Regions from separate parts of the Embleya scabrispora genome, predicted to be linked through region 3. Evidence: riboswitches for the same ligand, from Rfam matches in the RefSeq annotation. Region 3 holds a riboswitch; each other region holds the start of a gene.
What was found. A riboswitch is a leader RNA that binds a small molecule or an ion and turns the genes downstream of it on or off. The one in region 3 is predicted to bind cyclic di-AMP.

Region 1 (7,887 bases), on a different contig from region 3:
GGAGGTGTCCTCCTGCTCGGCAAAACGATGGCGGTGGAACTGGGCCGGTACGGGATCCGGGTGAACACCCTGTGCCCCGGATACATCCGTACACCACTCAACGCCTCGATCGCAGGCGCAATGACAGACCCCGACTTCGAATCCACCTACATCACCACCCGAATCCCCCTGTCCCGCGCCGGCCGCCCCGAAGACGTAGCCGCCGCCTACGCCTTCCTGGCCTCGGAAGACGCAGCCTTCATCCACGGCACCGAACTGGTCATAGACGGCGGCCAACTGGCAGTCATGTAGCCCCCAGCCCACCAGGCCGAACCCGCAACCAGGCCGCCCCGCAGCCCAAAGCAACCAAACCCGCAGCCCATCCCAACCAGACCCGCAGCCCATCTCGCCCAAGTCCGCAACACATCCCAATCAGATCCGCAGCCCATCTCGCCCAAGTCCGCAACACATCCCAATCAGATCCGCAGCCCATCTCGCCCAAGTCCGCAACACATCTCAACCAGGTCCGCAGCCCATCTCGCCCAAGTCCGCAACACATCTCAACCAGGTCCGCAGCCCATCTCGGCCAGGTCCGCAGCCCTTTTCAGCCCGTCCGGCGTTTGAGGACAAGCGGGCCGCAGGCCGCCCTGCCGACCCCCGCCAACGACGCGACCACAGCCAACGGCGAACCCACCCATCACGACGGCCCCCCGCCCGAGGGAGACGTACGGAACATGCCCCTGTCCACGGACCTGATCGACCGCCTGAGCGCGATCGTCGGCGCCGAACACGTCCGCCACACCACCGGCGACCTGGTGCCGTACGCCCGCGACGCCACCCCCCTGTTCGACCGGCTCCCGGACGCCGTGGTCTTCCCGGCCGACACCGCCGAGGTCGCCGCCGTACTGCGCCTGGCGACCGAGCACCGCGTCCCGGTCGTCCCCCGGGGCGCCGGCTCCAACCTGTGCGCGGCCACCGTGGCCCTGAACGGCGGCATCGTCCTGGTCACCACGCGGATGAACCGCATCCGCGAGATCAGCCCCGACGAACTGCTCGCCGTGGTCGAACCCGGCGTGACCACCGCCGCCCTGGCCGACGCCGCGACCGCACACGGACTGCTCTTCCCGCCCGACCCCGGCAGCCGCACGGTCTCCACCGTCGGCGGCAACGTGGCCACGTGCGCGGGCGGACTGCGCGGCCTCAAATACGGCGTGACCCGCAATTACGTGCTCGGCCTGGAAGCGGTACTGCCCACCGGCGAGGTGATCCGCACCGGCGGCCGGCTCTGGAAGGACGTGGCCGGCTACGACCTGACCCGCCTGCTCACCGGCTCCGAGGGCACCCTCGCCGTGATCACCGAGATCACCATGGCCCTGCTGCCCGCCCCCGCCGACACGGGCACCGGGATCGCCTACTTCCCCGACCTGGCCCACGCCGGCCGCGCGGTCGCCGACATCCTCTCCGCCGGCATCGTCCCGGCCACCCTGGAATTCCTGGACCGGAGCTGCGTCAACGCGGTCGAGGACTTCGCCGCCCTCGGCCTGCGCCGGGACGCCGGCGCGCTGCTCCTGTTCGGCGACGACGGTACGTCCGACGCGGTCCGCCGCGACCTGACCCGCATGGCCGAGCTGTGCGACGCGGCCGGCGCCACGGAATGGACCCTGGCCGAGGACGTGGCCGGCGCCGAGGCACTGCTGACCGCTCGCCGGTGTTCGCTGCCCGCGCTGTCCCGCCTCGGCTCGCTGACCATCCTGGAGGACGCCACCGTGCCGCGTCCCAGGATCGCCGAGATGGTCGACCGGATCGACGCCATCGCGGACAGGCACACCGTCACCATCGCCACCTTCGGCCACGCCGGCGACGGCAACCTCCACCCCACCTGCGTGGTGGCCGACCCGAACGACACCGAATCGATCGAACGCGCGCACGCCGCCTTCGACGACATCTTCCGCACCGCGATCGAACTCGGCGGCACGATCACCGGCGAACACGGCGTCGGCGCAGCCAAGTTGCCGCACCTGCGCGCTCAACTCGGTGACGACCAGCTGCAATTGCTGAGCCGGATCAAGACCGCCTTCGATCCCGCCCGCATCCTCAATCCCGGAAAGCTCGGCTCATGACCGGTGTGTTCGACCCCGAGGAACTCTCCCGCTGCATCTCCTGCGGCTTCTGCCTGCCGGCGTGTCCGACCTACGCCGCCACCGGCGACGAGGCGTCCTCGCCGCGCGGCCGGATCAACCTGATGCGCGCGCTGGAGACCGGCCGCCTGGACGCCGACGACCCGACCCTGCTGGAACAGTCCTCGGCGTGCCTGGGCTGCCGCGCCTGCGAACCGGTCTGCCCGGCGGGCGTCCCGTACGGCTCCCTGTTGGAACAGTGGCGCGAACACCAGTGGCGCGGCAAACACCGGCCACCACTGGCCCGGCTGTTGACGATGGTGGTCAGCCTGCCGCCGGTGGTCCGCGCGATGGGCTGGGGCCGCTTCGTCCTGCCGTCCGGGCGCGGCCCCGACAAGGCGACCCGACCGGCCCCGACCGGGACACCGAAGCCGCCGACACAGCCCGGACCACCCGAGCCGCCCGCCGGCACCGGTGCCTCCCTCATGCTCGGCTGCTTCGAACGCGCCATGTTCCCCGGGGTCTCCCGCGCGGCCCGCACCCTGCTGCCCGGCCTGAAGGTGCCCGACGACCAGGGCTGCTGCGGAGCGCTGCACGCGCACAACGGCGAGTTGACCAAGGGCCGCGCCCTCGCCCGCCGCCTCGGCGAACGGCTCCCCGGCCGGATCGTCACCACCTCCGGCGGATGCGCCGCGCACCTGGCCGACGTCATCGGCCGCGACCGGGTCGCCGAACTGTCCGAGGTGGTCGACGTCTCGGCCCTCCCCGAACGCCGGGTGGCCGGCCGCCGGGTCAGGGTCACCCTCCAGGACTCCTGCCACCTGCGCAACGGCCTCGGCGTATGGCGCGAACCGCGCGAGGCCCTGTCCGCGGTGGCCGACTTCGTGGAAACCCCGGGCGCGAGCGACTGCTGCGGCGCGGCCGGCACCTACTCCCTCCTGCGCCCGATCGAATCCCGCCGCATCCTCGACCGCAAGCTGGACGCGATCGAGGCCAGTGGCGCCGACGTCGTGGTGGCGGTCAACCCGGGCTGCCTGCGCCAACTCCGCACCGGCCTGCGGCGGCGCAAGTCGCGCGTCCGCGCGGTACACCTCGCCGAATTCCTCACCACACCCCACGGCGGCGCCCGCACGCCCTGACCGTCTCGGGCCGAGTTCGGCGTATGCGACTCCACACGGGGGGAGCCGCGTACGCCGTACCCGGCCCGAGACACCCACATCCACCCGTCCCGGCACACGCAGCCGACACGAAACCGTCCGGCGGCCCGGTCGCGGTCGACACGAAGACGCCAAATCGTGGCGAAATCACTTTATGTAAGGCGAATCAAACCGAGGGTCTCCGCCACGACACCCGGTTCGAACCGCGCCGTCCCGTCGAATGCCGACACCGCGAGCGCCCGCGCCCTCGCCCTCACACCCCACGAACGGGCAGGTCGGACGGGGTTTCGACCCGTTTTCCACAGGTTCGGGACCACCGTTTTTCCCACATCCCGTGGCGCACGTCACATTCCCCGCACCCAAGGTCAGGAACTCACACGCACCGTGAACCGAGTTTCCGCGATTCTCACTCCACGCGATTCCGATATCACTCCCCGCTGAAGGTCCCGGACACAATGCGTGGACGCTTCGGGACTTTCGGTCCCGAAATTCCACCCTTCCGACCCGAATCTTCGGTTTCGGCGAAACATGATGTTTGGATCCGGGTCGGGTGTATGCGTAGCTTGGGGCTTCGCCGCACCGGTCCGGTGTTCGGCGGAATGTGTCTCCCGGTTCGCCGAATCCTGCCGCCGGAGAGGCCACGGTTACGAAACCCGAAAGGCAGGAGCGGGGGAACCAAGTGGAATGCCGTCCCGGGCGTCCGCATGTCGCGGACATCCGATAACGACGGCTTGGGGTGAAGCCGTGCCCGCCTCCTCGATACCCGAGGAGTCGACGCCGGCCGGGCGAGACTCTCCAGCCCGAATCCGACAGCTCACTTCGTAGGCGTGGGAGAAGGAAAAATCTTCGTGCAGTCGTTCATCACCCCTGCCCGCAAGCCCAAGAACGCGCGTCTCGCGCTCACCCTCGGCATGGCCGGCGCCATCGTCGCCGCCCCGCTGATCACCGGCTTCGCCACCTCCGCCACCGCCGCCCCGGTCTCCGTCTGGGACAAGGTCGCCATGGGCGAGAGCTCCGGCAACTGGCACATCAACACCGGCAACGGTTTCTACGGCGGCCTGCAGTTCACCCAGAGCACCTGGAACGAGTTCGGCGGTCAGCAGTACGCCCCGCGTGCGGACCTGGCCACCAAGGACCAGCAGATCGCCATCGCGGAGAAGGTCCTCGCCGTACAGGGCCCCGGCGCGTGGCCGAACACCTCGGGCCCCGCGGGCCTGACCCGTGGCGGCGCCGCTCCGGCCGTCTCCCCCAACGCCAAGTCGGGCTCGACCAAGAGCACCGTCAAGGTCGCCCCGAAGGTCGCCGAGAAGCCGGCCGAGTCCGCGCCGGCCCCGAAGGCCCCGAAGATCGAGGTCGTCCCGGCCGCCGAGACCAAGGCCACGACCACCACCTACTCCGTGGTCAAGGGCGACACCCTGTCCAAGATCGCCGCGGCCAAGGACGTCGCCGGCGGCTGGCACAAGCTGTACGCCGACAACAAGTCCGTCATCGGCGGCAACCCGAACCTGATCCTGGTCGGCCAGAAGCTCTCGCTCTCGGGCAAGGCCGCGGCCACCACGAAGACCGAGGCCGCGCCGAAGGCCGAGGCCAAGGTCGAGACCAAGACCGAGACCAAGCCCACCGCGTCGGTCAAGGTCGCGCCGAAGCCCGTGACCAAGGAGAAGGCCCCCGTCGTGGCCAAGGACTCCTCGGCCAAGGCCGGCAGCACCGCGGTCAACTCCTCGGGCTACGTCGCTCCGGTGAACGGCTCGCTGGGTACCGCGTTCGGCACCGGTGGCTCCATGTGGTCCAGCGGCAGCCACACCGGCCAAGACTTCGTGGTCGGCACCGGCACCTCGGTCAAGGCCATCACCTCGGGCACCGTGGTCAGCGCCGGCAACGGTGGTGCCTACGGCAACGAGGTCGTCATCAAGCACGCGGACGGCAAGTACTCGCAGTACGCCCACCTGTCCAGCATCGGCGTCCGCGCCGGCCAGACGGTGAGCACCGGCCAGCAGATCGGCCTCTCGGGCGCGACCGGCAACGTGACCGGCCCGCACCTGCACTTCGAGATCCGCACCACCCCGAACTACGGCAGCGGCATCAACCCCGTCACCTACCTGCGCGCGCACGGCGTCAACCTCTGATCCGAGCACAACCGGGAAGTTCCAGGGCCGGGCCCGTCGACCACGCGTCGACGGGCCCGGCCCTGTTCCGTGTCCGCCGAGCGCGCGGTATCGGCCGAGCGGGCACTGTCCGCCGAGCGGGCGTGTCCGCCACGCACCCGGGCGAGCAGGGCTTCCCCGACGTCAGCCCCGCGCGGGGTAGCGCTTCGGCAGCGGCAGGCCCCGCGCCGCCAGCAACTCCCGCAACCGGTCCGGGTAATCGGTGATCAGGCCGTCCACGCCGTCGTCCATCAGCTTCGCCATGGTGGCCGGGTCGTCGATCGTCCACGGCACCACCTTGATGCCCAGCCGGTGCGCCTGGTCGACCATCGCCCGGGTCACATAGGGGCGGTAGTTCGGGTCGCCGACCCTGCCGTCCTGCGGGAAGCCGTGCACCGGAGAGAACGAGGTCGCGCCGAACGACTCGATCGCCCGCAGCGGGTCGCCGCCGAAGTCGTCGATGTCCAGGCCGCCCAGCCAGGGCGAGGCGCCGGGCTTGCCGACCTGGAGGAAGTCGTAGTTGGTCAACGCGACCAGCGGCAACCGGGGTTCGATCTGACGCATCCTCATCAGCGAGCCCCAGTCGAAGCTTTGAATGGTGACCTGGCGCAACAGCCCCGCCCGGCGCACCTCGCGGGCCACGGTCCGGACGAACTGCTCGCGCGGCGCCGTCTCGTTCGGCGCGCCCGCCTCGACCTTGGTCTCCACGTTGAGCTTCACACCGTGCGCGTGCCGCCGGTCGACCAGGTCGAACACCTCGCCGAGCAGCGGCATTCGGGCGCCGGGCGAGGTGGTCTGGCCGGGGAAGCCCGGGAACTGCCGCGACCCGCAGTCGAGGGTGCGGACCTGGGCGAGGGTGAGCGTGTTGACGTACTTCCCGACGTAGGGGAACTCCGGGTCACCGGCCCGCACCGGCCCGGTGTCGGCACACTTGCGGCCGTCCACCTTGCGGTCGTGGGTGACCACGGCCCGGCCGTCCTCGGTGATCTGGACGTCCAGTTCGAGGGTGGTGACCCCCAGGTCCAGGCCCTTGGCGAAGGACGCGAGGGTGCTCTCCACGGTCAGGCCCAGCCCGCCGCGGTGCGCCTGCAGGTCGAAGGTCCTGTGCGCGTTTCCGTGGCGGTCCGCCGCGGCGGCCACTCCCGGCGCGGCAACGACCGCCGCCCCGGCCAGGATCGCGGCCGTGACGGTCTTCCATCCGGACATGGACATCTCCTTCTCGCTCCGTTCGACGACACTCGACCGCCGACGCACCGACCCGCCCGACGCGCCGGGCAGGCGCCGGGCGCGGGACGGGATCGAATCCCGTCCCGCGCCCGGGGGTTCCCGGTGCCGCGCCCCTCGCGGAGCGCGGCACCGGCGTCCGGCCGCGGCTTGAGAACACCTCATCAAGCCCGGCCGGAACCCGGTGTTCCGGGACCCGGCGATACGGCGCCGCCGGCCCGGTCTCCCCGGGGATCGGGATCACCGGCGGTACAACACCGCCTGCGGCGCCGCCGCGGTCAGCGTCACCGACTCCGGGTGGACCGGCACTGCCCGCCCGGGTCGATCGTCCCGACCGAGCAGGAACGCCCGATTGATCCCGTGCACCGTGATGGTGCCGCCCGGGTCGACGCCCGCGACGGTACGGATCACCACCACCTCGACGATGTCCGACGCCTGCGTCCCGTGCGGCAGCCGTACCGTCGTCGCCGCCGGATCGTCGCGCTGCAGCGACCAGTCCACCCGCCCGCGGTCCGAGCGGTACAGCGTCGGGTCGCCCTTGACCCGCACGCCCAGCGCGACCCCGTTCCACCCGGCCGCGCCCGCCGGCGGCTCCGACGTGGTCTTGCGGATCACCGCGTACAGGTAGTCCGTCGGGTCGGCGATCAGCGTGGTGGTGTCGGCCGGCGGGTCGGCCACCACCCGGCCCTCGCGCCGCATCTCCCGGACCATCACCGGATACACCCACGGGTGCCGGTCCACCATCTCCTCGCGCGCGGTCCGGGTCGGGTCCGCCAACCGCTCCACCGCCGCCGGCGCGAACCGCATCGGGTCGTCCACCACGTCGCACAGGTTGTTGTTCAAGGTGCAGGTCTGCAACAGCGGATGGCCGTCCTCGTAGCGTCCGGCGAACGGCGTCGTGCCGTGGTTCGGCGACTGGAAGAAGGCCGTGCCCGGCACCGCCCGGCCGCGCCGGTCCACCTCGACCCGGTACGCCCACTCGATGTCGGTGGTCCGGCCCCAGCGGGCCATCAGCGCCGGCGTCGAGGTGCCGCCGTCCTCGTTGCTCCACACGATCGTGTAGGTCAACACCCGGTTCCCGGCGGTCGCCGCCGGGGCCTCCTGGTACCAGGCCAGCACCGGAGTGTCGGTGACCGCGTTCTGGAACGGGCCGGTCGCGCCGCCCGGCGCGCCCGGGATGTTCCGGCCGTACAGGACCGGCGCGTTCGCGGCGACCGCGTGCTCCCGGTCCCCGGTCGCGATCGTCCGCGTCCGCAGCCGGGAGAT
Region 2 (7,887 bases), 590 kb from region 3:
ACGACGTCGAATCCGGCCTCCGCGAACGCGTCGACCAGGCCGTCGGGCCACCAGAAGCGGGCGGTGGCGAGGCCCATCACGAGGAGCAGTGGTGCTCCCGAAGAGCCTTCGAGGCGGTCGTACGCGATGGTGACGTCGCCGTTGCGGGCATATCGCGTCGGCGTCCAGGAGCAGGTCACCGGCTGCGTCGGCACGGCTTCTCCGGTCCCGTCGGCGTGTGCGGGCGTGCCCGCCCGGGCGGATCCTCCGGTCGTGGCGGTCATGGCGCACTCCTCTCCGGCAACTGCGATCGTTGTTCGCAGTTACCGGGCACTACTCTACTGCATACATCGTTCGCAGAAAGAGGGAGGCGTGTGCCGTGGCCGCCGACAGCATCTGGCTCCGTCCGGAGCGAGCATCGCGGGGCCCGGCGCCCGGCTACGACCGCGACGCCCTGGCGGCGGCGGGTGTCGCCCTCGCCGACGCCCGGGGCCTCGCCGCCGCCACCATGCGGGCCGTCGCGGACGCCCTGGGCGCGGGTCCGGCCTCGCTGTACCGGTACATCGCCACGCGCGAGGAGCTGGTGGAACTCATGGTCGACCGCGCCCACGCCGAGATCCGGTACCCGGAGCGCACCGGCACGTGGCTCGACGACCTGCTCGCCCTGGCCCGGGAATCGCGCCGTGTCACCCTCGCCCATCCCTGGCTGCTCGACGCGACCGCGACCCGCACGCCGATGGGCCCGAGCACGGTCGCCTTCCTCGAACACGCCCTCGGCACTCTCGCCGACCTGGACGTTCCGACCCGCGACAAGCTGGAGGCCATCGCGGTGCTGAGCGCCGTGGTGTCGGCGCTCGCGCGCGCCGAGGTGGCCCAGTCCCTCGACGGCCGGACGATCCCCGAGTGGCAGCAGGCCCAGGCCGCCTACCTCGCCCACATCGCCGCCGAGGGCCGACACCCGCACCTGGCCGCCGCGTTCACCCACCAACCCCAGATCCCGGAATCGGTGGACGCCCTGTTCACCCGCATCGTGACCGGCGTCCTCACGGGCCTGCTGCGCTAGATCGTGTCCGGGGGGTATTCGCGCCCCTCACCGTGGTCGGCGCCGTTCACCCTCTCGCCGGGTCACCGGCAATGGTCGAATGGTTATCGTCCGTGGTCGGCGGCACGATCAGGGGTCCCTACCCGTCGAGCAGGTCGCGCATGGTTGTGGCTGCCTGGGCGGCTGCGTCGGCACAACAGTTGTTGAACAGCACGTGTACCCGGTCGACGGATTCGGCCAGCGTGCGCACCCGGGGCACCCACTCGGCCAGTTCCGCGCTCGTATACGTGTGGCGGAACCGTTCTTCCTTCGAGCCGCTTCCCCAGGCCGGGTTGCGGCCGTGGAAGCGAACCACCGCCGCCTCGGACGTGGTGGCCACGGCGACCGGCGGGATGGACGTGGGCAGCGACTGCGCCGTGTCGACCGCCACCGCGGCGACATCGAGGCGTTCGAGGAGAGCCGTCGTCTTGGCGCGGTGTTCGTCCTGCCACCAGAGCGGATGCCGAAACTCGACGGCGAGCGGCCATCCCCGGGCCCGCTCGACGCAGTCGTGGAGGAAGCGGGTGGCGGCCGGACCGGGCGCCAAGGACGGCGGGAACTGGAAGAGCAACGTGCCGAGACGTCCGGCTTCGCGCAACGGCAGCAGCGCCCCGCTGAACCGTTGCCAGACCTCGTCCGACAAACGATCGTCGACAGCACCCGGGCGCACCCGTGGCGGCAGCAGCGACCGCAGCTCCGCCGGCAACGAACCCGGTCTGGTGGGATGTCCGGTGAGCAGCGAGAACGCCTTGACGTCGAAGGTGAATCCCTCGGGCGTACGCTCCACCCACAGCAGACTGTTGCGGGTGCTGGGCAGGGCGTAGTAGGTCGCGTCCACCTCGACCACGGGGAACTGACGGGCGTAGTAACGAAGTCGGTGTTCCGCGTCGTCCCGGCATTCGGCCGGATACCAACCGCTGGAGACCAGGGCGGAGTCGGTCCACGAACAAGTGCCCACCGATATACGGTCCATGGTCCACACGCCTACCCCGGTTCCCGAAACCGACGGCACGGCACGGCAACCCGAGATACCGCGTGCTCCGAGGCACCGGCACCGGCAGCAACCCCGACCCCGGCCCCGATCCGCTCGACGCGTCTCGCCGCCGACCACGATCGGTCCGGGAGGTACGTGTTCGCCCCACTCGGACCGATCGTCGTGCCACAAGCACGTGTTCGCCGGCGGTCGCCGGGCCTAGCCGGGTCGGACGGCCGCGTAGAACGACATCGAGTCCAACGGGGCCTCGGTCACGTTCTTGCCGGGGCGCGGGGCGTGGATGATCTTGCCGTTGCCGATGAAGATGCCCACGTGTGAGTTGTCCGGGAAGAAGAACACCAGGTCGCCCGGCTTGAGCGCGTCCTTGGAGATCCGCGGGCCGTCGTTGACCTGGGTCCACGTGGTGCGGCTGAGCGAGACGTTGGCGGCGCGCCACGATGCCTGGGTCAGGCCCGAGCAGTCGTACGAGTCGGGGCCCACACCTCGCGGCGCGTACGGCTTGCCGATCTGGGCCCGCGCGAACGCGATCGCGGCCGCCGCCCGGCCGGACACCGGGACGTCCTTGCCCGTCGTCGGCGGTTGGTCCGTCTTGCCGCGCGAGCTGCGGTCGGTCTCGGTGCGCGAACCCTCGTCGTTCTTGTGGTCGTTCGAGTCGAGGACTTCCTTCTGCTGCTGCGCGGTGAGCGTGTTCAGCAGGCGCTGTGCCTCGGCGAGCTTGTTCTGGATCTCGCCCTTGTGCCGGTTCAGCTCGGTGCGCAGCTTCTCCAGTTCCGCGAGCTGCGAGGAGGCCTCGGTGCGGTCCTGCTGGAGGGCTCGGGCCTGCGCCGCGATCTGCTTCAGCTTCGCGGCCTGCTGGCCGTCGAGCTGGGACATCATCTGCGACTTCTGCAGGTAACCCTCGGGGTCGCCGCTGAGCGCGAGCGAGAGCGACGGCGGCAGACCACCGCTGCGGTACTGGTTGGCCGCCAGGACACCGATCTGGTCGCGCAGCGTGTTGAGCGCGGCCTGTTCCTCGGTGATCCGGGCCTGTGTCTGGTTCGCGGTGCCCTGCTGCTTGGTGATCTGCTCGTCGACGCCGTTGGCGGCTTCGGTGGCCTTGATCGCATCGCTGTGCAGCTGGTTGACGCGGTCCTTGGTCTGCTGGAACGACTGCGCGGGGTCCGCGCTCGCGGTGCCGGCGAAGGTCATCACACCGGTCATCGTCGCGGCGGCCGTGACGACGGTCGCGGCGGTACGCACGGCGGTGCGGGGCTTGGGCTTGCGGTGCTGCCCTGATCGACGCTGGGACGCCACTGGCGGCGGTCTCCTTCCTCGGCCGCCTACCGGGTTAGCTGACGGGTTCGGGCGGAAGAAGGCGCCCTACGGTGCCGAAGCACCGATTCACCCCAAGGGACTGCGAGGGTCCCCGGTTCCGGCTTGCGTCGCGACGACCGTGGTTGCCCACCGTCACCGAAACCCGTCACCGAATTCGGCGGAGGCGATCGTGTCGACCGGGTGGCCGACCTCGAGCCGATCGCCTATCGCAGAACGATAGTCACAGGGGTGTCACGACCCCCACTCCGGGTCTCTGCATTGCCAAACCTTTACCAAGAGTTCCGTTTCACTCGTCGTCGTATCACAGTAAAAGCACTCGGAATCCCGAAAGTCGATCTTGGACCCATTTGGCAGCGATTGATGGCAAGCATCCGGCGCTCGACCTCCACAAACGTGGCCGCGCCCGGGAAAATGGGCCGACCGCGGGGTTACCACCCGCGAGGCTCCGCTGTTTCGACCGGCTTGCCGGTACTTTTCGAACCGGACATTCGCCGGGACGCCGAACCGAGGCGAATACGCGTCGTCGAACAGGCGTGGGGGCAGACCCCCGAACCCGGTTTCGAAAATCGCCCCGCGGACGGTCGTCGGCCGCCGGGTCTCGACCTCCGAACGGTCACAACCCCGGCCGGCGACCGCCGCCGAACCGCCACCGGGATGAGCGCGACCGGCGCCGCGCCGACGACTACCCCGGCACCGACCGTCCCGCCGCCACCAGGTCGCCTTCCGCTCCCGTACGCGCGTCGTACTCCGCCCGCGCCTCGGCGATGCGTTCCTGATGTTCCTCGGTCCAGGTGACCAGCGAGCGGATCGTGGTGTGCAGCGTGGTCCCCATCGGGGTCAGCGCGTAGTCCACCCGAGGCGGCACGACCGGATAGACCGTGCGCCGGACCAGGCCGTCGCGTTCGAGCTGGCGCAGCGTCACGGTGAGCATGCGCTGGCTGATCCCGTCGATCTCCCGCCGCAGCTCGGTGAAGCGCAAGGTACGGCTCTCCAGGATCGCGATCACCAGAAGCGACCACTTGTCGGCGACCCGGTCGAGGATCTGCCGGACCTCGCACCCCTCGCGCACGTCCCATTGGAGGGCGTCGTAGTCCTCCTGGTTACCCGGGCAGGGGGTCGGTTCCTTCGAAGTGCCTTCTTCCATGGAAGTCGATGCTGCCGAAGGATGGGGTCGGTTACAAGAGGGAACCGGGTTCGTCCGAAGAACCAACCCCCCGGTGCCCCGACCTCACCGCGATCCCACCGCGATCCCACCCACCCGCCTCCCGAGGGGCTGCCGCATGTCCACATCCACGTCCGCGCCCGGCAACGCCACCGAATCCGCCCCCGGCAACGCCCCCGCCGTCCGCATGAGCCCCCGCGCCTGGGGCATGCTGCTCGTCCTCTGCGGCGCGATCTTCCTCGAAGGCATCGACGTCGCGATGCTCAATGTCGCGCTGCCCACCATCCGCGAGGACCTGGGGATGTCCACCGGAGGCGTGAGCTGGGTGATGAGCGCGTACGTGCTGGCCTACGCCGGCTTCATGCTCCTCGGCGGCCGCACCGCCGATCTGCTCGGCCGGCGGCGGACGTTCCTCGTCTGGCTGACCGTCTTCCTGGTCTTCTCCGGCCTGGGCGGATTCGCCACCGAGGGCTGGATGCTGATCGTGGCCCGCTTCGTGACCGGCGCCTCGGCGGCCTTCATGACGCCCGCCGGGCTGTCCATCATCACCACCGGTTTCCCGGAGGGGCCGCAGCGCAACCGGGCCCTGCTCTTCTACGCGGGCACCGCCGCGGGCGGCTTCTCGCTCGGCCTGGTGATCGGCGGACTGCTGACCGCGATCGACTGGCGGCTGGTGTTCTTCGTACCGGTCGCGCTCGCCGCGGTGATCCTGGCGGCGGCGTCGGCGCTGATCCCCCGGGACCGGCGGCCCGAGGCCGGCGGGGGCTTCGACCTCGTCGGCGCGATCAGCGTGACCGGCTCGATGTTGCTGCTGGTCTACGGCGTGGTCCGGCTCGAACACCCCGCCGACGGCCGGGGTTGGACGATCGCGGTCTTCGCGGGCGGGGTCGCCCTCCTGCTCGCCTTCGTGGCCGTCGAACGGCGCGCGGCGCATCCGCTGGTACGCCTCGGCATCCTGCGCTCGGGCGCGCTGATCCGGGCGAACCTGGGCGCGCTGTTGTTCGCGGGCTCGTTCTTCGGCTTCCAGTTCATCGCGGTCTTCTACCTGCAGGAGATCCGCGGCTGGTCGACCCTGGAGACCAGTTTCGCGCTGCTCGCGGTCGGGGCGGACGCGGTGCTCGCACCGACGCTGACACCGAGGCTGGTGGAGCGCTACGGGAACCTGCGGGTGATCCTCGGCGGGATGGTGACGGCCGCCGTGGCGTACGCGCTGTTCCTGTCGATCGACGGCGACACCTCCTACGTGGCGATGTTCCCGACGATGCTGCTGCTCGGACTGGCCTTCGCGTTGGCGTACGGCCCGCTCACCATCGCCGCGACCGACGGCATCGACGAGGACGAGCAGGGCCTGGCCGGCGGACTCCTGTACACCGCCTTCCAGTTCGGCGCGGCGCTGGGCCTGTCGACGGTCACCGCGGTCCTGGCCGGTGCGGGCGGCTCCGAGCTGGACGGCTTTCGAACCGCGCTGATCGTGCCGCTGGTGGGGGTGGTGCTGGGCGCCACGGTGACCGCGTTCGGACTGCGCGGGCGGCGGGCGAGGGCGGCGGCCTAGCCGAGTCGCCATCACCGACGAAGCCGCTCGCCCATCGGCGAGCGGCTTCGTCGCGGTGTCCCGGTCGGATCGGGGTTCAGGCCCCGGCCGAGCCCGCCCCCGGACCGGTACCGGCGGCCACCGTCGCGGCGGATGCCTGCGCCGGCACCCGGCCCGACGCGGTTCCCGGTCCCGACGCCCGAACCGCCGTACCCCCGTGCGGCTTCGCCCGCCGAACCCCGATCGTCAGCACGGTGATCACGGCGGCCGCGAACATGCCCACCCCCGCGATCGTCATGCAGACGTGCATCGCGTCCGCGAAGCTGTCGCCGATCGCGCCGAGCGCCTTACCCGTGGGCTCGGGAGCCAGGCCCAGATGGCCGGCCGCCGACAGGCCCTCGTCCGACACGGCCGCGCGTACGTGTTCGCGGTCGGCGTCGGCCAGTCCGGAGTCGGCCAGGTGACCCGGCAGGACCGCGGTGATCCGGCTGGTCAGTACCGCGCCCAGGACGGCCGGGCCGAGCGCGCCGCCGAGTTGGCGCAGCGTGTTGTTGCCCGCGCTCGCCATGCCGGCCAGGTGGTGCGGGACGCTGCTCACCGCGATCGAGGTGATCGGCGTCATGACGAAGGCGAAGCCGATGCCGATCACCATCAACGGGGCGATCAGCGCGGCGAATCCGGTGTCCGTGTCCAGCGTGTTCAGGGACAGCATGCCGACCCCGGTGAGCACCAGACCGCCGGTCAGCAGCAGCCCCGGGGCGATCCGCCCGACCAGCCGGCCGACGATCGGGCCGAACACCACGCCGAGACCGTTCACGAGCAGGAAGCGGTAGGCGATGTCGAGGGCGCTCAGGTGCTGGACGTTGCCGAAGAACAGGCTGAGCGAGAAGACGATCCCGACCAGGCCGAACATGGTCAGCATGATCACCACGCCGGCGCCGCTGAAGGCCCGCGAGGAGAACAGGTCCAGCGACAACATCGGTGCCGCCGAACGGCGCTCGACCCACACGAACGCCACCAGGCCCAGCACCGCGAGCGCGAACGCGGCCAGGACCGGACCGTGCGTCCAGCCGCTGGTGCCGCCCTCGATCACGCCGTAGATCAGGCCGGAGATCGCCACGATCGCGGTGAGCTGACCCGGGACGTCGATCGCCCGGCCGTGCGCCGAGCGCGAGTCCTCCAGGAGCACTACCGCGATGACCGCGCCGATCAGGCAGACCAGCACGGTCGGCGCGAAGATCCAGCGCCAGGAGGCGTGTTCCAGGATCGTCCCGCTCAGCAGCGGGCCCAGGGACATGCCCAGGCCCAGCGACGCGGCCCACGCGGATATCGCCTTGGCCCGGGTCCGGAAGTCGGGGTAGGCGTGGCTGATCAGCGCCAGGCTGGACGTGAGCAGGGCCGCGCCGCCCGCGCCGGAGAGGGCCTGGCCCACCCAGACCTGGGCCACGCTGTGTGCGGTCAGGTTGATGGCGGCGCCGACGGCGAGCAGGGCGAGGCCGGCCAGGAACGCCTTCTTGCGCCCGTACAGGTCGCCGATCAGGCCGAAGGTCAGGATCAGTGCCGCCATGGGCAGGATGAAGAAGTCGCTGATCCACTGGAGATCGCTCGTGGACGCGTCGAGCCCGCGCTGGATGGTCGGCAGGGACACCGCGACCCCGCCGATGGGCACGTACGAGGCGAAGACCCCGAGACAGGCGAGCACCACGGTGAGCGCCGGCCGGGCCACGGCCCGGGTCGGCGGCGGGCTCGTTGCGGACGGGGTGGACTGCGAGGTCGTGGACATGGTGAGACAGCCTTCCGAGTAATCGAAGGCTGTCAAGTTATCA
Region 3 (7,887 bases):
ACCTGCGCGTTGAACTTGCGCGGCGGGAACTTCTTCGGGTCCAGGTCGAGGTCGCGGCAGACCATCGCCATCAGCCGCTGCTGGTCGGCCGAGTCGTAGATGGAGAACGAGGAGCTCATGCCGAGCTTCTTGTACTGCTGCCGCAGGATGCGTACGCAGGCCGAGTGGAAGGTGGACACCCACATCGCCTTGGTGCGCGGTCCGATCAGCGCCTCGACCCGCTCGCGCATCTCGGCGGCGGCCTTGTTGGTGAAGGTGATCGCCAGGATCTCGCCGGGGTGCACGTGGCGGGAGGCGAGCAGGTGGGCGATGCGGTGGGTCAGTACGCGGGTCTTGCCGGAGCCCGCGCCCGCCACGATGAGCAGCGGGGACCCCTCGTGCACGACCGCGGCGCGCTGTTGCGGGTTCATCCCGTCGAGCAGCCGGGCCGGGTCCACCACGGGGCGCGGGGCGCCGTTGCGGTAGTAGGCGTCGCGCGGCTCGGGTGGCGGTGCGTACTGCCCCTCGTACAGGTCGTCCGGATAGTCCTCCGGCAGGCCGTACACGTGGTTCTCGTCCGGCTCGGGCGGCAGCGGGATCTCGTCCGCGGAGCCGGCGGGGGACTTGGTGGCCGCGGCGTCGAAACCGGGCAGGGGGATGTCGTCGAAGAGGCTGCTCATCGTTCCCCGAGTCTAGGTGGGTGTCGGGCGGGTCGTGCCCGGGCCGTCGTCGCGGCCAGGGATCATTGCGCCGACAACCATCTTCGCGCCGTCGGACATCCGGTCGAGCGGGATCGGCGGATCCGCCGCCCGCCCGGCCGGCGGATGGGGTCGGAGCGGGTCGGATCGAGTCGGATCAAGTCGGATCAAGGGAGTACATCGTGCTGGACGATCGCGACGTGGAGCGGGTCCTGGTGCTGGCCGCGCACCCGGACGACATCGACTTCGGGGCGGCGGGAACGGTCGCCACGTGGACCGAGGCGGGCATCGAGGTGAGCTACTGCCTGGTCACCGACGGGGACGCGGGCGGGTTCGATCCGGCGGTGCCGCGGTCGGAGATCGGCGGGATCCGGCGTGCGGAGCAGGGCGCGGCGGCGGCGCACGTGGGGGTGCGGCAGTTGTACTGGCTGGGGTATCCGGACGGGCGGGTGGCGGCCTCCATGGAACTGCGGCGCGACATCAGCCGGGTGATCCGGCAGGTGCGCCCGCAGCGCATGGTGATTCCGAGTCCGGAGCGGGACTGGTCCCGGCTGGCGCCGAGCCACCCGGATCACCTGGAGGCCGGCGAGGCGGCGATGCGGGCGATCTATCCGGACGCGCGCAACCCGTTCGCCCACCCCGAACTGCTGGAGGCGGAGGGGCTGAAGGAGTGGACGGTGCCCGAGACCTGGCTGTCGCCGACCGCGGCGCCGAACCACGCGGTGGACGTGACGGAGGTGTTCGAACGCAAGATCGCGGCGCTGCTGTCGCACGAGAGCCAGACGGGCCATCTGCCGGAGCTGCGCGAGCACGTCGTGTCGATGCTGGAGGGCAACGCGGCGCGGTTCGACCTGGGCGCCGGACGCATGGCCGAGGTGTTCCGGGTGGTGGACACCCGTTAGCGAGGCGGGGGGCTCAGGTCCACATGACGGCGATGGCGATGTTCGCCACGGTCAGCAGGCCGATCGCGCCGAGGACACGCGAGGACACCCGCTCCGCGAGGCGGTTGCCCCAGACCAGCAGCAGGACGACCAGCAGGATGCCGAGCTTGGTGCCGATCTTGGCGGTGTCCACGTCCCGGTCCAGGCCGGACCGCACCACGCCCACCAGGGCCAGGCCGGTGACGAGCATGGTCAGCGCACCGTGCGTCATCGCGGGCACGATCCGCACGTCGCCGGTGCGCAGCGCGGACATCTGGGTGAGGAAGCCGCCGAGCAGGGCCGCGATGCCCACGATGTGCAGCACCAGCAGGATCTGCCGCAGAACGTCCACGTCGTACAACCCCTCGTCGATCATCGCCCCGACGCGCACCAGGCCGGCGTTCCGGGCGCCGACGCCGGGAACGCCGCCGCCGACCGGCAGCCTAGCCGGCGGCGGTCGACGTCTCGCACACCGGTCGAATACCACTAAAGATCGCCAAAAGGGATCAAGATCGACTTTAAGGAATCCGGGCGCTTTTCCCGTGATACGCGGAGATGGAAACGGTGACTTTGGTAAAGTTTCGGCAATGTGAAGGCCAATGGTGATGGTCCTGACACGCGTGTGACTAGTGTTCTGCGGCAGGCGATCGGCTCGAGGTCGGCCACCCGGTCGACACGATCGCCTCCGCCGAATTCGGTGACGGGTTTCGGTGACGGTGGGCAACCATGGTCGCCGCGACGCGAAGCCGGAACCGGGGACCCTCGCAGTCCCTTGGGGTGAATCGGTGCTTCGGCACCGTAGGGCGCCTTCTTCCGCCCGAACCCGTCAGCTAACCCGGTAGGCGGCCGAGGAAGGAGACCCGCCACCAGTGGCGTCCCAACGTCGACCCGGGCAACACCGCAAGCCCAAGCCGCGCACCGCCGTGCGTACCGCCGCGACCGTGGTCACCGCCGCCGCGACGATGACCGGCGTGATGACCTTCGCCGGCACCGCGAGCGCGGACCCCGCGCAGTCGTTCCAGCAGACCAAGGACCGCGTCAACCAGCTGCACAGCGACGTGGTCAAGGCCACCGACGCCGCCAACGGCGTCGAGGAACAGATCGAGAAGCAGCAGGGCACCGCGAACCAGACCCAGGCCCGGATCACCGAGGAACAGGCCGCGCTGAACGCCCTGCGCGACCAGATCGGTGTCCTGGCGGCCAACCAGTACCGCAGCGGCGGCCTCCCGCCGTCGCTCTCGCTCGCGCTCAGCGGCGACCCCGAGGGTTACCTGCAGAAGTCGCAGATGATGTCCCAGCTCGACGGCCAGCAGGCCGCGAAGCTGAAGCAGATCGCGGCGCAGGCCCGAGTTCTCCAGCAGGACCGCACCGAGGCCTCCTCGCAGCTCGCGGAACTGGAGAAGCTGCGCACCGACCTGAACAAGAACAAGACCGACATCCAGGCCAAGCTCGCCGAGGCGCAGCGGCTGCTCAACACGCTCACCGAGAAGCAGCGCGAGGACGTGCTCAACTCGGACGAGCACGCGAACGACACCACGCGCGGCAACGACCGCAGCTCCCGGGACAAGGACAAGGACAACGCCCCGGCGACCAACGTCCCGGCCTCCGGGCGGGCCCAGGCCGCGATCAACTTCGCGTTGGCGCAGATCGGCAAGCCGTACGTGTCCGGCGCCGAGGGCCCCGGCTCCTACGACTGCTCGGGGTTGACCCAGGCGTCCTGGAAGGCGGCCAACGTCTCGCTCAGCCGCACCACCTGGACCCAGATCAACGACGGTCCCAAGATCGCCAAGAGCGCCCTCCAGCCGGGCGACCTGGTGTTCTTCTACTCGGACAACCGGCACGTGGGCATGTACCTCGGCAACGGCACGATCGTGCACGCCCCGCGCCCGGGCAAGACCGTGACCAAGGCGCCGCTGGACTCGATGCCGTTCCTCGCGGCCATCCGACCCGGCTAGTCCCGGACACCGACGACACACGACGGCGCCCGTCCCCGGATTCGTCCCGGGGACGGGCGCCGTCGTGTGTCGTCGGGTGCCGTTTTCGGCTCAGACCAGTCGCCGGTCCGTCGCCCAGCGGGTCAGCTCGTGCCGGTTGGACAACTGCAACTTGCGCAGCACGGCGGAGACATGGGTCTCCACCGTCTTGACCGAGATGACCAGTCGGCGGGCGATCTCCTTGTAGGCGTAGCCGCGCGCGATCAGCCGCAGCACCTCGCGCTCGCGCTGGGTGAGCCGGTCCAGGTCCTCGTCGATCGGCGGCACGTCGGTGGCCGCGAACGCGTCCAGTACGAAGCCCGCCAGGCGCGGCGAGAACACCGCGTCGCCCTCGCCGACCCGGCCGATCGCGCGGATCAGTTCGTCGCCGGTGATCGACTTGGTCACATAGCCCCGGGCGCCGCCCCGGATCACCCCGATCACGTCCTCGGCGGCGTCCGACACGGACAGCGCCAGGAAGCGCACCGCCGGGATCAGCGACGCGCACCGGCGCAACACCTCGACCCCGCCGCCGCCGGGCAGGTGCACGTCGAGCAGGACCACCTCGGGGCGGGTCTCGGTGACCACGGCCACCGCGCTCGCCACGTCGTCGGCCTCGCCGACCACCTCGACCGCCTCGCCGATCTCGGCGCGCACGCCGGTGCGGAACATCCGGTGGTCGTCGACGAGGACCACCCGGGTGCGGGGCGTGCCCTCGACGGGTGCGCTACTCGTCTCGGAGGTGTTCACGTGTTCGTCCTTCCCACAGCGGACCGGCCGGCGTCGGCGCGGCGCATCTCCAGCTCGACCTCGGTGCCCTCGCCGGGTTCGCTGCGGATGTTCGCGGCGCCCCCGTTGCGGCGCATGCGCCCGAGCACGGACTCTCGCACACCCAGCCGGTCGGCGGGTACGGCGTCCGGGTCGAAACCGGGTCCTCGGTCGCGGACGAACACCGTGACCGTGTCCTCGTCGGCCTCGCCGAACACCGAGATGGCCGCGCCGCCCGCGTACTTCGCCGCGTTGACCATCGCCTCGCGCGCGGCGGCGATCAGCGCGGACAGCCGGTCGTCGACCGGACAGTCGCCCACGCACACGATCTCGATGGACACCCCGTGCGCGTCCTCCACCTCGGCGGCGACCCCGCGCAGCGCGGCGGCGAAGGTGCGGTCCGGCTCCTCGCCGTCGGGGCGGTACAACCAGGCCCGCAACTCGCGCTCCTGCGCCCGGGCCAGTCGGGCCACCTCGCGCGGGTCCTCCACCTGGCGCTGGATCAGGGTCAGCGTGTGCAGCACCGAGTCGTGCACGTGCGCGGCCACCTCGGCCCGCTCCTGGGCCCGGATGCGGGCCCGGCGCTCGGCGCCCAGCTCGCGGGTCTGCCGCAGCAGGTACGGGCCGAAGATGACCAGCAGGCCGACCAGGAGCAGGCCCGCCCCGCGCATCGCGGCCAGCGCGTCGCCGATGCCGCCCCGGCCGAGCGAGAAGAAGATCAGGCCCGCGACCACCAGCGTGGCGCCGATCAGCGCGCGCAGCCAGCCCGCCACCCGGCTGCGCCCGTCCAGCGAGAACCAGCGCTGCCGCTGCGACTCGTCGGCCTGACGCCACAGCAGGATCACCCCGGGCCCGGCCACGAGCAGCGGCCACAACCAGTCGCCGGAGCCGGTGTCGGTATCGGTCCCGAGTCCGGTGAGCATGGTCGCCGCGATCAGCACGATGATCAGCGCGAGCGCCTGATGCCGTTCCCGGCCGCGCTCGCGGCTCGGCGGGGCCGCGGTGCCCACGCTCTGCGGTACGAAGATCCAGAAGGCCGCGTACAGGACCACGCCCAGACCCGCGAAGAACGCGAGCGCGACGAAGGCGACGCGCAGCACCACCACCTCGACGCCGAGATGCTCGGCCAGGCCGCGCGCGACGCCGCCGGCGAACCGGTGGGACGCGGCGCGGCGGAGCTTCGGCGTCGGGTGCACGGGCCGGTTCGGCGCGGCGGGGGGCGGATATACGGCGGTCACACGACCGATCGTCACACGCCGGCAAGTCCGGGCGCATCAGGGCCCGACCCTGATTCCCTCTCGGGGTCGGGCCAGGGGCGGACCAGGGCGGAGCCCGATGGGAACGGGGCCGCGCGCAGGCCACGATGGACCCATGAACGACGACATGAAACCCGGTGTCTCGGCCGGCAACCGGGCCGGCGACGTCCCGGGCGGCCCTCCGGGGTCGTCGGCGGCGCCCACGACGACGACCACTCGGCCCCAACTGTTGCGCAGCGTCGACGACCGCATGGTCTCCGGCGTGTGCGGCGGGCTCGGCGAGCATTTCGGCCTCGATCCGGTGATCTTCCGCATCGTCTTCGCGGTGCTGTCGCTCTTCGGCGGGGTGGGCGTACTGGTGTACAGCCTGGGCTGGCTGTTGATCCCGGCCCGTGGAGAGGAGCAGCCGGTGCTGCGCCGGGTGCTCTCCGGGAAGTTCGACCGCGGGGCGACGGCCGCCACCGTGGTCGCCGTGATGGGGGTCGCCTTGTTCTTCACGTATCTGGACTCGGGCTTCGGCCCGTCGGTCCCGCTGATGATGATCACCGCCGTGGTCCTGTTCATGGTCTGGACCGACACGAAACGCAGGTCCGAGGCCGCCGCGCGGACGGCGGGGGTCGCGGCGATGGCGGGCGCTCCCGCGCCGGTCGACACCGTCCCGGCCGGCGACACCGCCCCGAGACCGCCGATGTGGTGGCAGGTGCCCGGTGCCGGCTCGGCGCCGGAGGACGGGCAACCGCCCGCGAAGCCGGTCGCGGCCGAGCCGGGCCGGCCGGCGAAGCGTCCGCGCTCGTACGTGGTGCCGGCCACGCTGTCGGTGGCCATGATGGTCGGCGGCCTGCTGTGGGTGCTCAACCGCACCGACGCGGCCGACGTGACGTTCACCGTCGCGGTGGCGATCGTGCTGGGCGTCGTCGGCCTGGGTCTGCTCGCGGGCACCTGGTTCGGTCGGGCCCGGCTGCTGATCCTGCCCGCCCTCGCGCTCACCGCGCTGCTCGCCGGGCTCACCGCGATCACCGTGCCGCTGACCGGGCCGTGGGGGGAGCGCACGTACACGCCGACCTCGGTCGCGGCGCTGCCCGGGTCGTACCACCTCGGCGGCGGCGACCTGGACCTGGACCTGCGCACCCTGGACCTCGGGCCGGCCCGTGCGGCGACGGTCAAGGCCACCGTGGGCGCCGGGCAGATCCAGGTGTGGGTGCCCAAGGACGTCAGGGTGGTGTTCAAGGCCCGCTCCGACGTCGGCGACGTGCGCACGATGAGCGGTCGCGACGACGGCTGGCGGCCGGACCGGAGCGAGACGGTGGAGCCGATCGCGCAGCCGGAGCGCGGCACGATCACGCTGGACCTGAAGGTCGGCGCGGGCCAGGTGGAACTGCTGTACGGCGACCACGGACGGCAGCCGCGATGAGCGCGACGATCGAGCGGGTCGACCCGCGCAGGACACCGACGAGCGGCGTGACCCGGATGGAGGGCGAATCCCGATGAGGACGAACAGGCAGCGCTTCGACCCGATGGCCCTGATCGCGGGTGTGGTGTTCACCGGCATCGCGATCGCGTACCTGCTCCGAGCGGGCGGTCACGCGCTGATCAGCCCCGAGTGGTCGCTGGCCACCGCGGCGATCGGGGTGGGCCTGGCGGGCCTCGCCGGGGCGCTGTGGTCGATGTTGCCGCCCGGCCGATCCGAGGCCGCACCCACGCCGCCGGCCGGGTTCTTCACGCCGGCGGCGTCGGAGCCGGGCGGCACGGCGTTCGGCGGCCGGGAGGGGCACGAGGACCACGTCGGCACCCTCGGGGTCGGGACCCTCGGGCCGAAACCGGCAGCCGGCTTCGAGTCCGACATCGAGGCCGGAACCGGCATCGAGGCCGCGGCGGAAACCGAGACCGAGAACATGGCCGTGGTCGAGGCCCCGGCCGAGCCGGACTCACCGGCCGGATCCTCGGCCGCTCCGGCGGCCGCCTCCGACGGCGGCCCGGACGACACCCCGCCGGCCGTCGACCTGACCAAGTAGTCGACACGGCAGGCATACGACGAGGGGGCGGGTGGGCAAACAGCCCACCCGCCCCCTCGTGCGCACTCGGCCGGCACGGCACGGGGTTCGCGCCCGTACCCCTTTGCCGCCTCGCGCCCGCGCCCTTGGTCCCTCCGGACCACGGTCCGGTGCCGGCACCCCCGCGCCTCCGCGCCTCCGCGCCTGCGTCTCCGCGCTACCTCGCGTCCCCGCGCCCCGGACCCGCATCCCGCGCCCGTTCCGCACCCCGCACACTCCGCCCTGCACCCGTGCCACGTCCC
Region 4 (7,887 bases), 480 kb from region 3:
GGCGACCGGCCCGGCCCGCCACGCACGATCGCGGCGGATCACCCGGTCGGGCCGCCCGCCGCGTCGGTCGGCGCCGACGGCCGGGTCACGGTCGGCTACCGGCGGGCCGGGACGGCGGAGATCGCGGGCACGACCGAGGCCGGCCCCGGCACCTGGGTTCCCACGGCCCCGCGCACGGCCGGGGCCGGCTACGAGCCGCTGTGGCAACTGCCCCGCCCCGACGGCACGCTGCTCACCTCGACCCGGGACGCCGAGGGCCGACCGGTGGTGCTCGGCGCGACCCCCACGCCGCTCGTGCTCGCCGACGATCCGATCCCGACCGCCCCGACCACCACCCTCGACGCCACGGGCCGCCCGCTCGCCCTGTGGCTCACCACGAACGGCACCCTGCACACGGCCCACCTCCCCTGACCCCCGCCCCCGGGCCGGCGTCCACCCGGCCCCGGGCCCGCCGCCACGCGCCCGCCCGGCCGGCGTACGCGAACGGCGGGCATCCCCCGGAAGGGATGCCCGCCGTTCGGCGCGGGAGTGTGGTGGATCAGACGTTCACGCCGTGGCTGCGCAGCCACGTCATCGGGTTGACCGCGGAGCCGTAGTTCGGCGTGGTGCGGACCTCGAAGTGCAGGTGCGGGCCGGTGACGTTGCCGGTCGCGCCGGAGAGCGCGATCTTCTGGCCGGTCTGCACCTTCATCCCGGCCTTGACCGAGATCGAGGACAGGTGCGCGTACTGGGTGTACTTGCCGTCCGCGTGCCGGATCACGACCTCGTTGCCGTACGCGCCGCCCCAACCGGCCGAGACGACCGTGCCGGAGGTGACCGCGCGCACCGTGGTGCCGGTCGAGACGGCGAAGTCCTGGCCGGTGTGGTGGCCGCTGGACCAGCGCGACCCGCCCGAGCCGAAGCTCGCGGTCAGGGTGGCGCCGGAGACCGGGGCGACATACGAACCGGAGGCCTGCTCGGAGCCCTTGGCCGAGGAGTCGGCCTTGGTGCTCTCGGACTTGACCGTGGTCTTCGGCGCGGCGGCCGGCTTGACCTCGGTCTTGGCCTCGGCCTTGGGCGTCTCCGCCTTCGGTGCCTCGGCCTTGGGCTCGGTCTTGGTTTCGGTCTTGGTCTCGGCGGCCGGCGCGGCCTTGCCGTCGACCGTGAGCTGCTGGCCCGGGAAGATCAGGTCCGGGTTCTCGCCGACCACGCTCTTGTTGGCCTCGTACAGCTTCGGCCAACCGCCGGGCACGTTCCGGGCGTTCGCGATCTGCGACAGCGTGTCGCCGGCGACCACGACGTAGGAGCCGGTGGCCGCGTCGGTCTTGGCGGCCTTGGGCGCCTCGGTCTTCGGAGTCTCGTCCTTGGGCGCCTCGGTCTTCGGCGCCTCGCTCTTGACCTCGATCTTCGGCTTGGCGGTCTCGGTCTTCGGCGCCGGCTTGGCGCTCTCCGTCTTCGGGGCGGTCTTCGGCGCGGTCTTGCCGCCCGCCGAGCCCGTGTCGAGGTCCGGAGCGGCACCGCCGCGGGTCAGGCCCGCCTTGACCGAGCAGACCGGCCAGGCGCCGGGGCCCTGGCTCTTGAGCACCTTCTCGGCGATCGCGATCTGCTGGCTCTTGGTCGCCTGGTCGGCGCGCGCGGCGTACTGCGAGCCGCCGAACTCGTTCCAGGTGCTCTGGGTGAACTGGAGGCCGCCGTAGAAGCCATTACCGGTGTTGATCTTCCAGTTGCCCGTGCTCTCGCACTGGGCGACCTTGTCCCAGGTGCTCACGGACGCGGCCTGAGCCGTGCCCGCCCCGATGATCGGCATGGCGACGCCGACACCGGCGACGCCGGCCGCGGCGATCAGACGCGTGGTCCTGCTGGTGCTGCGACGGCGATGACGCCCGGTTCCGGACAGCATGGCTGGATCCTCTCCCACGCCTACGAGGTGAGCTGTCGGATTCGGGCCGGAGATCGATAGCCCGGCCACGTCCCGAAGGACGTGGCTTCACCCCAAGCCGTTCGCGGCGGCCGACCGTCTCGATCGGTGCCGTGTTCGGCGGTTCACCTGTGGTTCCCCCGCTCCTGTCGTGTGGTGCTCGTCAGCCTCCCGAACGGCCGGCGACAGGATTCGGCGTACCGGCGATCGGGGTCCGTGTGGGATACGGACGGATCGAACGCTAAGCAGGCTCCGCCGAAGATCACAAGTCTGTGTCTGATAGAAGACGATTATCCGTTTTGCGGTTGAGCGCAATGTAGATGATCCCTTACGGAAAGGACCGTAGTTGGCGTTCCGTGGTGGATTCGGCCGGATCGAGTGACAAAGGACCCTGGTCGAGCCTCATCCGGATCACCCGGGAACGATCACCGAAGTCCCGTTCGTCACAGGCGCATCGCGCGTCTCGGGTCCGGAGTGGCGCCGTTACCCATCGCGGCGCCCCTTCGCACTCGCACCCGGGGTGATTCGGCCCACAGGACAAAAGCCCCGAGTCCGACTCGTCCCGGCGCACTTCACCCCACGCGCGCCGCGCGACGCCGACTCGACGGCCGGCGTCGCATCGAGGCGTTCGAGGCATCCGAAAGCACTCGGGGGAATGCGGGGGCACAGGACGCGCGGCACCCGCCCGGGCGGCCCGGCGCCCACCACGTGGCGCGCCCCGCGCCCGTCACCCGCGCCGCGCCCGCCAGCCCGCCCACGCGCTCTCCACCATGTCGGAGACGTCCAGGCGGGCCTTCCAGTCCAGTTCGGCCGCGATCCGCTCGGCGCTCGCGACCACCCGGGCCGGATCGCCGGCGCGCCGGGGCAGCGTCTTCGGCCCGAACTCGCGCAAACCGGTGACCTCGCGGATGAGTTCGACCATCTCACGGACCGAGGTACCCCGACCTCGGCCGACGTTGAGCACCAGGCGAGTGCCGGGGTCGGCGGCGAGCCGACGGGCGGCGGCCACGTGCGCCTCGGCCAGGTCCACCACGTGGATGAAGTCGCGCACACAGGTGCCGTCGGGGGTGTCGTAGTCGTCCCCGAAGATCACCGGCGCCCGGCCGGCCGTCACCTTCTCCAGCACCATCGGCACGAGGTTGGACACGCCCGCGTCCGCGAGCTCCGGCGCGCCGGCGCCCGCGACGTTGAAGTAGCGCAGGCAGGCGTAGGAGATCCCGTGCGCCCGCGCGGTGGCCGCGATCAGCCACTCGCCGACCAGCTTGCTCTCGCCGTACGGGTTGATCGGCAGACACGGGGTGTCCTCGTCGACCAGGTCCACGTCGGGCATGCCGTAGACGGCGGCGCTGGAGGAGAACACGATCCGGGGCACGCCGGCCGCGACCATCGCCGCGAGCAGCGTCCGCAGACCCTCCACGTTCTCCTCGTAGTAGTAGAGGGGACGCGCGACCGACTCGGGCACCTGCTTCTTGCCCGCGATGTGCACCACGCCGTCGAAGGTGTGCGCGCCGAACAACTCGTCGAGCAGCGCCCGGTCCAGCACGGAGCCGACCACCACCGGGATCGTGTCCGGCACCAGCTCGCGGATTCCGGAGGAGAGGTCGTCGACCACGACGACCTCGTCCCCGGCCGCGACGAGCCCGCGTACGACATGCGTTCCGATGTATCCGGCACCGCCGGTGACAAGCCACTTCATGTCGAGACCCTAACCGGATGGACCGCTTCGGGGGCGTTTCGCCCGTGCCTTTCGGCCGCCGGGACGGGCCGAGGGCCCCCGACGGGACATGACATGTCCCGCCGAGGGCCCTCGGTGTCTCGCGCTGTCGTCGTGGTGTCGTGCGGTCAGCGCTTGGTGTGCCGCTCGACGCCCGAACCGGCCTGCGGACCGGTGCCGCTCGCCGGACCGTTCACGGCCGGGCTGCCGGGCTTGTCCGCCGGCGCGGCGCGCAGCGCCTTGCCCGCGGGCGGCTCGACCCCGTTGTACATCGGTACGTAGGTGTACTGACCCGGGAGCCCGATCTGGTTGCCGGCCTGGTCCACGATCGGCCCGTTGAGCGCCGACTCGCCGCCGACCAGGACCACCGAGGAGAGCGAGGCGCCGTTGTCGTAGAGGTACCAGGAACTGGACGGGGCCAGGCTGTCCTCGTCGGTGAGCAGGATGGGGCCGAGCCCGGCCATCATCGCGCCGCCGGTGAGGGCGTCCTGCCAGGTCTTGGTGGTGGCCAGACCCACGGTGCGCGGGGCGGCGAACCAGAACCGGCCGAGCTTGGCCGCGGTGTCGGCCGCGGTGTTCCCGGAGACCGAGTAGTACTGCGCGCCGTCCGGCCAGGACGGCAGGTTCGCCGTCTGCAGCGCGTTGTCGGCCGGCCCGCCGACGGTGATCACGTTGGTGGTGGCGGGGTTGATCGCGTTCAGGTAGGACTCGGTCACGGCGGGCATGTTGTCGCCCGCGCTGTAGACGACCACGCTGTCCTTGGTGCCGCCGGCCGCGGCACCCGCCGAGAGGCCGTCGTAGTAGGCCTCACCGGTGACCACGAACACGTTCTTCGGCGCCGGGTTGGTCTCCCGGGCGATCGCGATGCCGGTCTCGTACATGGTGGGACCGGCCAGCCGCTTGGGCGTGTAGCCCCACTGCCGGAGGTCGTTCTCGTAGTTGCCGCTCAGCGCTTCCGTGCCGCCGAGGATGTACACGGTCGAGCCGGGCCGCAGAGTGCGCTTCAGCTCCTCGTACAGACTCCCGGGCCCGCCCCAACCGCCCAGCAGCAGCGGGCCGTTCTTCGCGCCCGCCAGGGCCGGGCCGGCGAGGCTGTCGTAGAAGAAGTCGGACCGGCTGATCACCGCCGAGTCGGCCTGTCGCAGACCCGAGGAGGTGTCGCCGACCGAGGCCCACTTGAACCTGGAGTTGGCGATCGCGGTCTCCCGGGCGGTGTCGCCCCAGACCCGGAACACGCCTTCCTTGCGCAGCGGTTGCCAGGAGCCCTTCAGGAAGTTCTTGGCGACCAGCTTCCGGTTCTCGCCGCTCTTGTCCATGACCCATGTGTCGTATTCCCTGACATAGGCCACCTTGTTGCCCGCCGGAGAGAAGGTCGGCATCGAGGCGTTGCCCTCGGCGTCCGGGGTGAGCTGCTTGACGTCGGCACCGGTCGGGCTGCCGGTGAAGATACGGGGCGTGGAGGTCTTCCCCCCTCGGACGAAGGCGATCGACGTGCCGTCGGGGGAGATGTCCGGCGTGGCGGCGTCGTCGACGATCTTGGCGGTGGCGCCGGTGCGGGCGTCGTACGACCACACCGAGGTGTCCATGCCGCATCCGCGCTGGAAGACGTAGGTCCACGCGGAGGACGTGGACAGGTAGCGGTCACAGCTCTGCTGCCCGGGGAAAGCGGGTTCGGGGTCGCCGTTTCCGTCGGACAGGATCCGATACGCGCGTGGTTCCCCGCCGGGGCTCGCGGTGAAGTAGATGTAGCGCCCGTCCGGGGAAAACTTGGGGAAGGCGACCTGGTACAGCGGGGACCCGGTGAGTTCCCGGACGGCGGTGGTACCCACCCGGGCGATCTGGAGCCGGTCATTGCGGACGAAGGCGATGTGGCTGCCGTCCGGCGAGAAGGAGGGGTGGAAACCCTGGCCGAGGCCGAGGTCGATCGCGGTCCCGTCGGCCTGCCTGCCCTCCATCCGACTGTTGGTGTAGGAGGAACCGGCCAGTAGGCCTTCCCCTCCGCCCAGTGCGGCCTGGGCGGACGTCGGTACCAGCGCCACCAGCATGCCGCCGGCGAGCGCGCTCGCCGACAGCAGTGCCATGGAACCGCGGAGCGTGCGGATCTTCAAAAAAGGTCCTCCCGAGGAGGGTGATCCGACATCTCCACGCGGGTACTTCCGGCGGGGACACGAGTTCCGCGCGTGGTGTGGTCGAGTCGGATCACCAACGATGGAACGACGAATCCGGGCCGGGTACCCCCCCGCGGCATCGGGTCGTCGTCGCGCAGACACTATCGCCGCGCGACGACACCCACCAGACGTTTAGACGGAGCCGCGACGCCCGCCCCTTCGCGCTCCCATCGGGAGGGGGACTACGGGGAAACATCGCCCAACGACTCGGTGAAACGCCGGCATTGCTCGTAGTCGGGCAGCAGCCCGTTGCGCAGGGCCTCGGCCAGCGTGGGCGCGGCCAGATCCCGCTCGGACAACTGCGCGGCGCCCGCCGTCGGCCAGGCGATGGCCAGGTCCGGGTCGAGCGGGTGTACGGCGTGCTCGCGCGTGGGCGCGTAGGTCTCCGAGCACAGGTAGCTGAGCGTCGCGTCGTCGGTCAACGCGCAGAAGCCGTGCCCCAGGCCCTCGGAGATGTACACCGCCTGCCGCTCGGTGTCGTCCAACCGGACCCCCTCCCAGGTGCCGAACGTCGGCGAGCCCACGCGCAGGTCCACCACCACGTCCAGGACCGCGCCGCGCACGCAGGTCACGTACTTCGCCTGCCCCGGGGGCACGTCCGCGAAGTGGATCCCGCGCACCACGTCGCGCGCCGACACCGACATGTTGGCCTGCGCGAGCCGGAGCGGGTGTCCCACCTCCTCGGACAGCATGTCGAAGCGGTACCACTCCATGAACATGCCGCGGGGATCCCCGTGCTGCCGGAAGGTGATCTCCCAGGCGCCCTCGATCGAGAGGGGGCGGAACTTCATCTGTTCTGTCCTTGTCCGTCGGACCCGGGGGCCGGATCCGGGTGGGTCGAATGCGATGGTCGAGGGGTCCGCGCCGGCTCAGGGGATTTCCGGCAGCGGCGCGATGCCGTCGCCGTAGGCGAGCAGATCGACCAGATACTTGCCGTAGCCGCTCTTGAGCAGCGGTTGCGCGAGCGCGGCCAACTGTGCGTCGTCGATGAAGCCGGCCCGCCAGGCGGCCTCCTCGATGCAGCCGATCTTGAGCCCCTGCCGCTCCTCGATGACCCGGACGAACTCCGCCGCGTGCACCAGGGAGGAGAAGGTACCGGTGTCCAGCCACGCGGTACCCCGGTCGAGCACGCTCACCATCAGCTCGCCGCGCTCCAGGTAGGCCGCGTTGACCCCGGTGATCTCCAGCTCGCCCCGATCGCTCGGCTTGAGCGCCTTGGCGATCTCGACCACCCGCGCGTCGTAGAAGTACAACCCGGGCACCGCGTAGCGCGACTTCGGCTGGGTGGGCTTCTCCTCGATCGAGCGGACCACACCCTCGGCGTCGAACTCGACCACGCCGTACGCCTTGGGGTCCGCGACCGGATAGGCGAAGACCCGACCGCCGACCGGGTCCACCCCTTGGCGCAGCTGCCGGCCCAGACCCACGCCGTGGAAGATGTTGTCGCCCAGGATGAGCGCCACCGGCTCGCCGCCGATGAACTCCTCGCCCAACAGGAACGCCTGGGCGATGCCGTCGGGGCTGGCCTGCTCGACGTACTCGAGCCGCATACCGATCCGCGAGCCGTCGCCGAGCAGGCGGCGGAACTGGGGCTGGTCCTCGGGGGTCGTGATGACCAGCACCTCACGGATGCCGGCCATGATCAACGTCGACAGCGGATAGTAGATCATCGGCTTGTCGAAGACCGGCATCAGTTGCTTCGATACCGCTTGGGTGATGGGCCAGAGTCGGGAGCCGGTGCCGCCCGCGAGAAGGATGCCGCGCATGCGAACACCATAGGCTCTGCGCCTCCGGGGATCGGTAGACTCCCGTGTCCATGAGGATCCTGATCACCGGTGGAGCCGGATTCATCGGCTCCGAGTTCGTTCGAAATCTGTTGTCCGGTGACGCAACCTCGCAGGACACACCCAGGGTGACCATCCTGGACAAGCTGACCTACTCGGGCAACGTGGCGAACCTGGCGACCGTGGCCGCCGACCCGCGCTACACGTTCGTCGAGGGCGACATCTGCGACGCCGATCTGGTGGACCAGCTGATGCCCGGACACGACGTCGTGGTGCACTTCGCCGCCGAGTCGCACGTCGACCGCTCGATCGCGGGCTCGGGCC

Region 1: linked by a shared signal. The riboswitch ahead of B4N89_RS33905 (transglycosylase family protein) and the one ahead of B4N89_RS10870 (C40 family peptidase) in region 3 are both predicted to bind cyclic di-AMP.
Region 2: linked by a shared signal. The riboswitch ahead of B4N89_RS13685 (NlpC/P60 family protein) and the one ahead of B4N89_RS10870 (C40 family peptidase) in region 3 are both predicted to bind cyclic di-AMP.
Region 4: linked by a shared signal. The riboswitch ahead of B4N89_RS13140 (transglycosylase family protein) and the one ahead of B4N89_RS10870 (C40 family peptidase) in region 3 are both predicted to bind cyclic di-AMP.

What each region holds. Positions count from the first base shown of each region.
Region 1 is NZ_MWQN01000002.1:774,349-782,235, reverse strand. It holds gene B4N89_RS33920 (SDR family NAD(P)-dependent oxidoreductase) at 1-291, shown strand, start outside; gene B4N89_RS33915 (FAD-binding oxidoreductase) at 714-2,099, shown strand; gene B4N89_RS33910 ((Fe-S)-binding protein) at 2,096-3,235, shown strand; cyclic di-AMP (ydaO/yuaA leader) riboswitch at 3,889-4,096, shown strand; gene B4N89_RS33905 (transglycosylase family protein) at 4,165-5,379, shown strand; gene B4N89_RS33900 (glycerophosphodiester phosphodiesterase family protein) at 5,542-6,603, opposite strand; gene B4N89_RS33895 (hypothetical protein) at 6,862-7,887, opposite strand, start outside.
Region 2 is NZ_MWQN01000001.1:3,091,935-3,099,821, forward strand. It holds gene B4N89_RS13670 (alpha/beta fold hydrolase) at 1-263, opposite strand, end outside; gene B4N89_RS13675 (TetR/AcrR family transcriptional regulator) at 359-1,042, shown strand; gene B4N89_RS13680 (DUF72 domain-containing protein) at 1,161-2,033, opposite strand; gene B4N89_RS13685 (NlpC/P60 family protein) at 2,253-3,347, opposite strand; cyclic di-AMP (ydaO/yuaA leader) riboswitch at 3,356-3,493, opposite strand; gene B4N89_RS13690 (winged helix-turn-helix transcriptional regulator) at 4,051-4,512, opposite strand; gene B4N89_RS13695 (MFS transporter) at 4,718-6,082, shown strand; gene B4N89_RS13700 (MFS transporter) at 6,159-7,844, opposite strand.
Region 3 is NZ_MWQN01000001.1:2,503,153-2,511,039, reverse strand. It holds gene pcrA (DNA helicase PcrA) at 1-659, opposite strand, end outside; gene B4N89_RS10880 (PIG-L deacetylase family protein) at 860-1,579, shown strand; gene B4N89_RS10875 (hypothetical protein) at 1,593-1,949, opposite strand; cyclic di-AMP (ydaO/yuaA leader) riboswitch at 2,319-2,457, shown strand; gene B4N89_RS10870 (C40 family peptidase) at 2,467-3,552, shown strand; gene B4N89_RS10865 (LuxR C-terminal-related transcriptional regulator) at 3,643-4,320, opposite strand; gene B4N89_RS10860 (ATP-binding protein) at 4,317-5,576, opposite strand; gene B4N89_RS10855 (PspC domain-containing protein) at 5,710-7,005, shown strand; gene B4N89_RS10850 (hypothetical protein) at 7,079-7,606, shown strand.
Region 4 is NZ_MWQN01000001.1:2,983,220-2,991,106, reverse strand. It holds gene B4N89_RS13145 (PIG-L family deacetylase) at 1-411, shown strand, start outside; gene B4N89_RS13140 (transglycosylase family protein) at 539-1,879, opposite strand; cyclic di-AMP (ydaO/yuaA leader) riboswitch at 1,882-2,066, opposite strand; gene galE (UDP-glucose 4-epimerase GalE) at 2,625-3,593, opposite strand; gene B4N89_RS13130 (cell wall-binding repeat-containing protein) at 3,740-5,692, opposite strand; gene rfbC (dTDP-4-dehydrorhamnose 3,5-epimerase) at 5,962-6,570, opposite strand; gene rfbA (glucose-1-phosphate thymidylyltransferase RfbA) at 6,649-7,545, opposite strand; gene rfbB (dTDP-glucose 4,6-dehydratase) at 7,596-7,887, shown strand, end outside.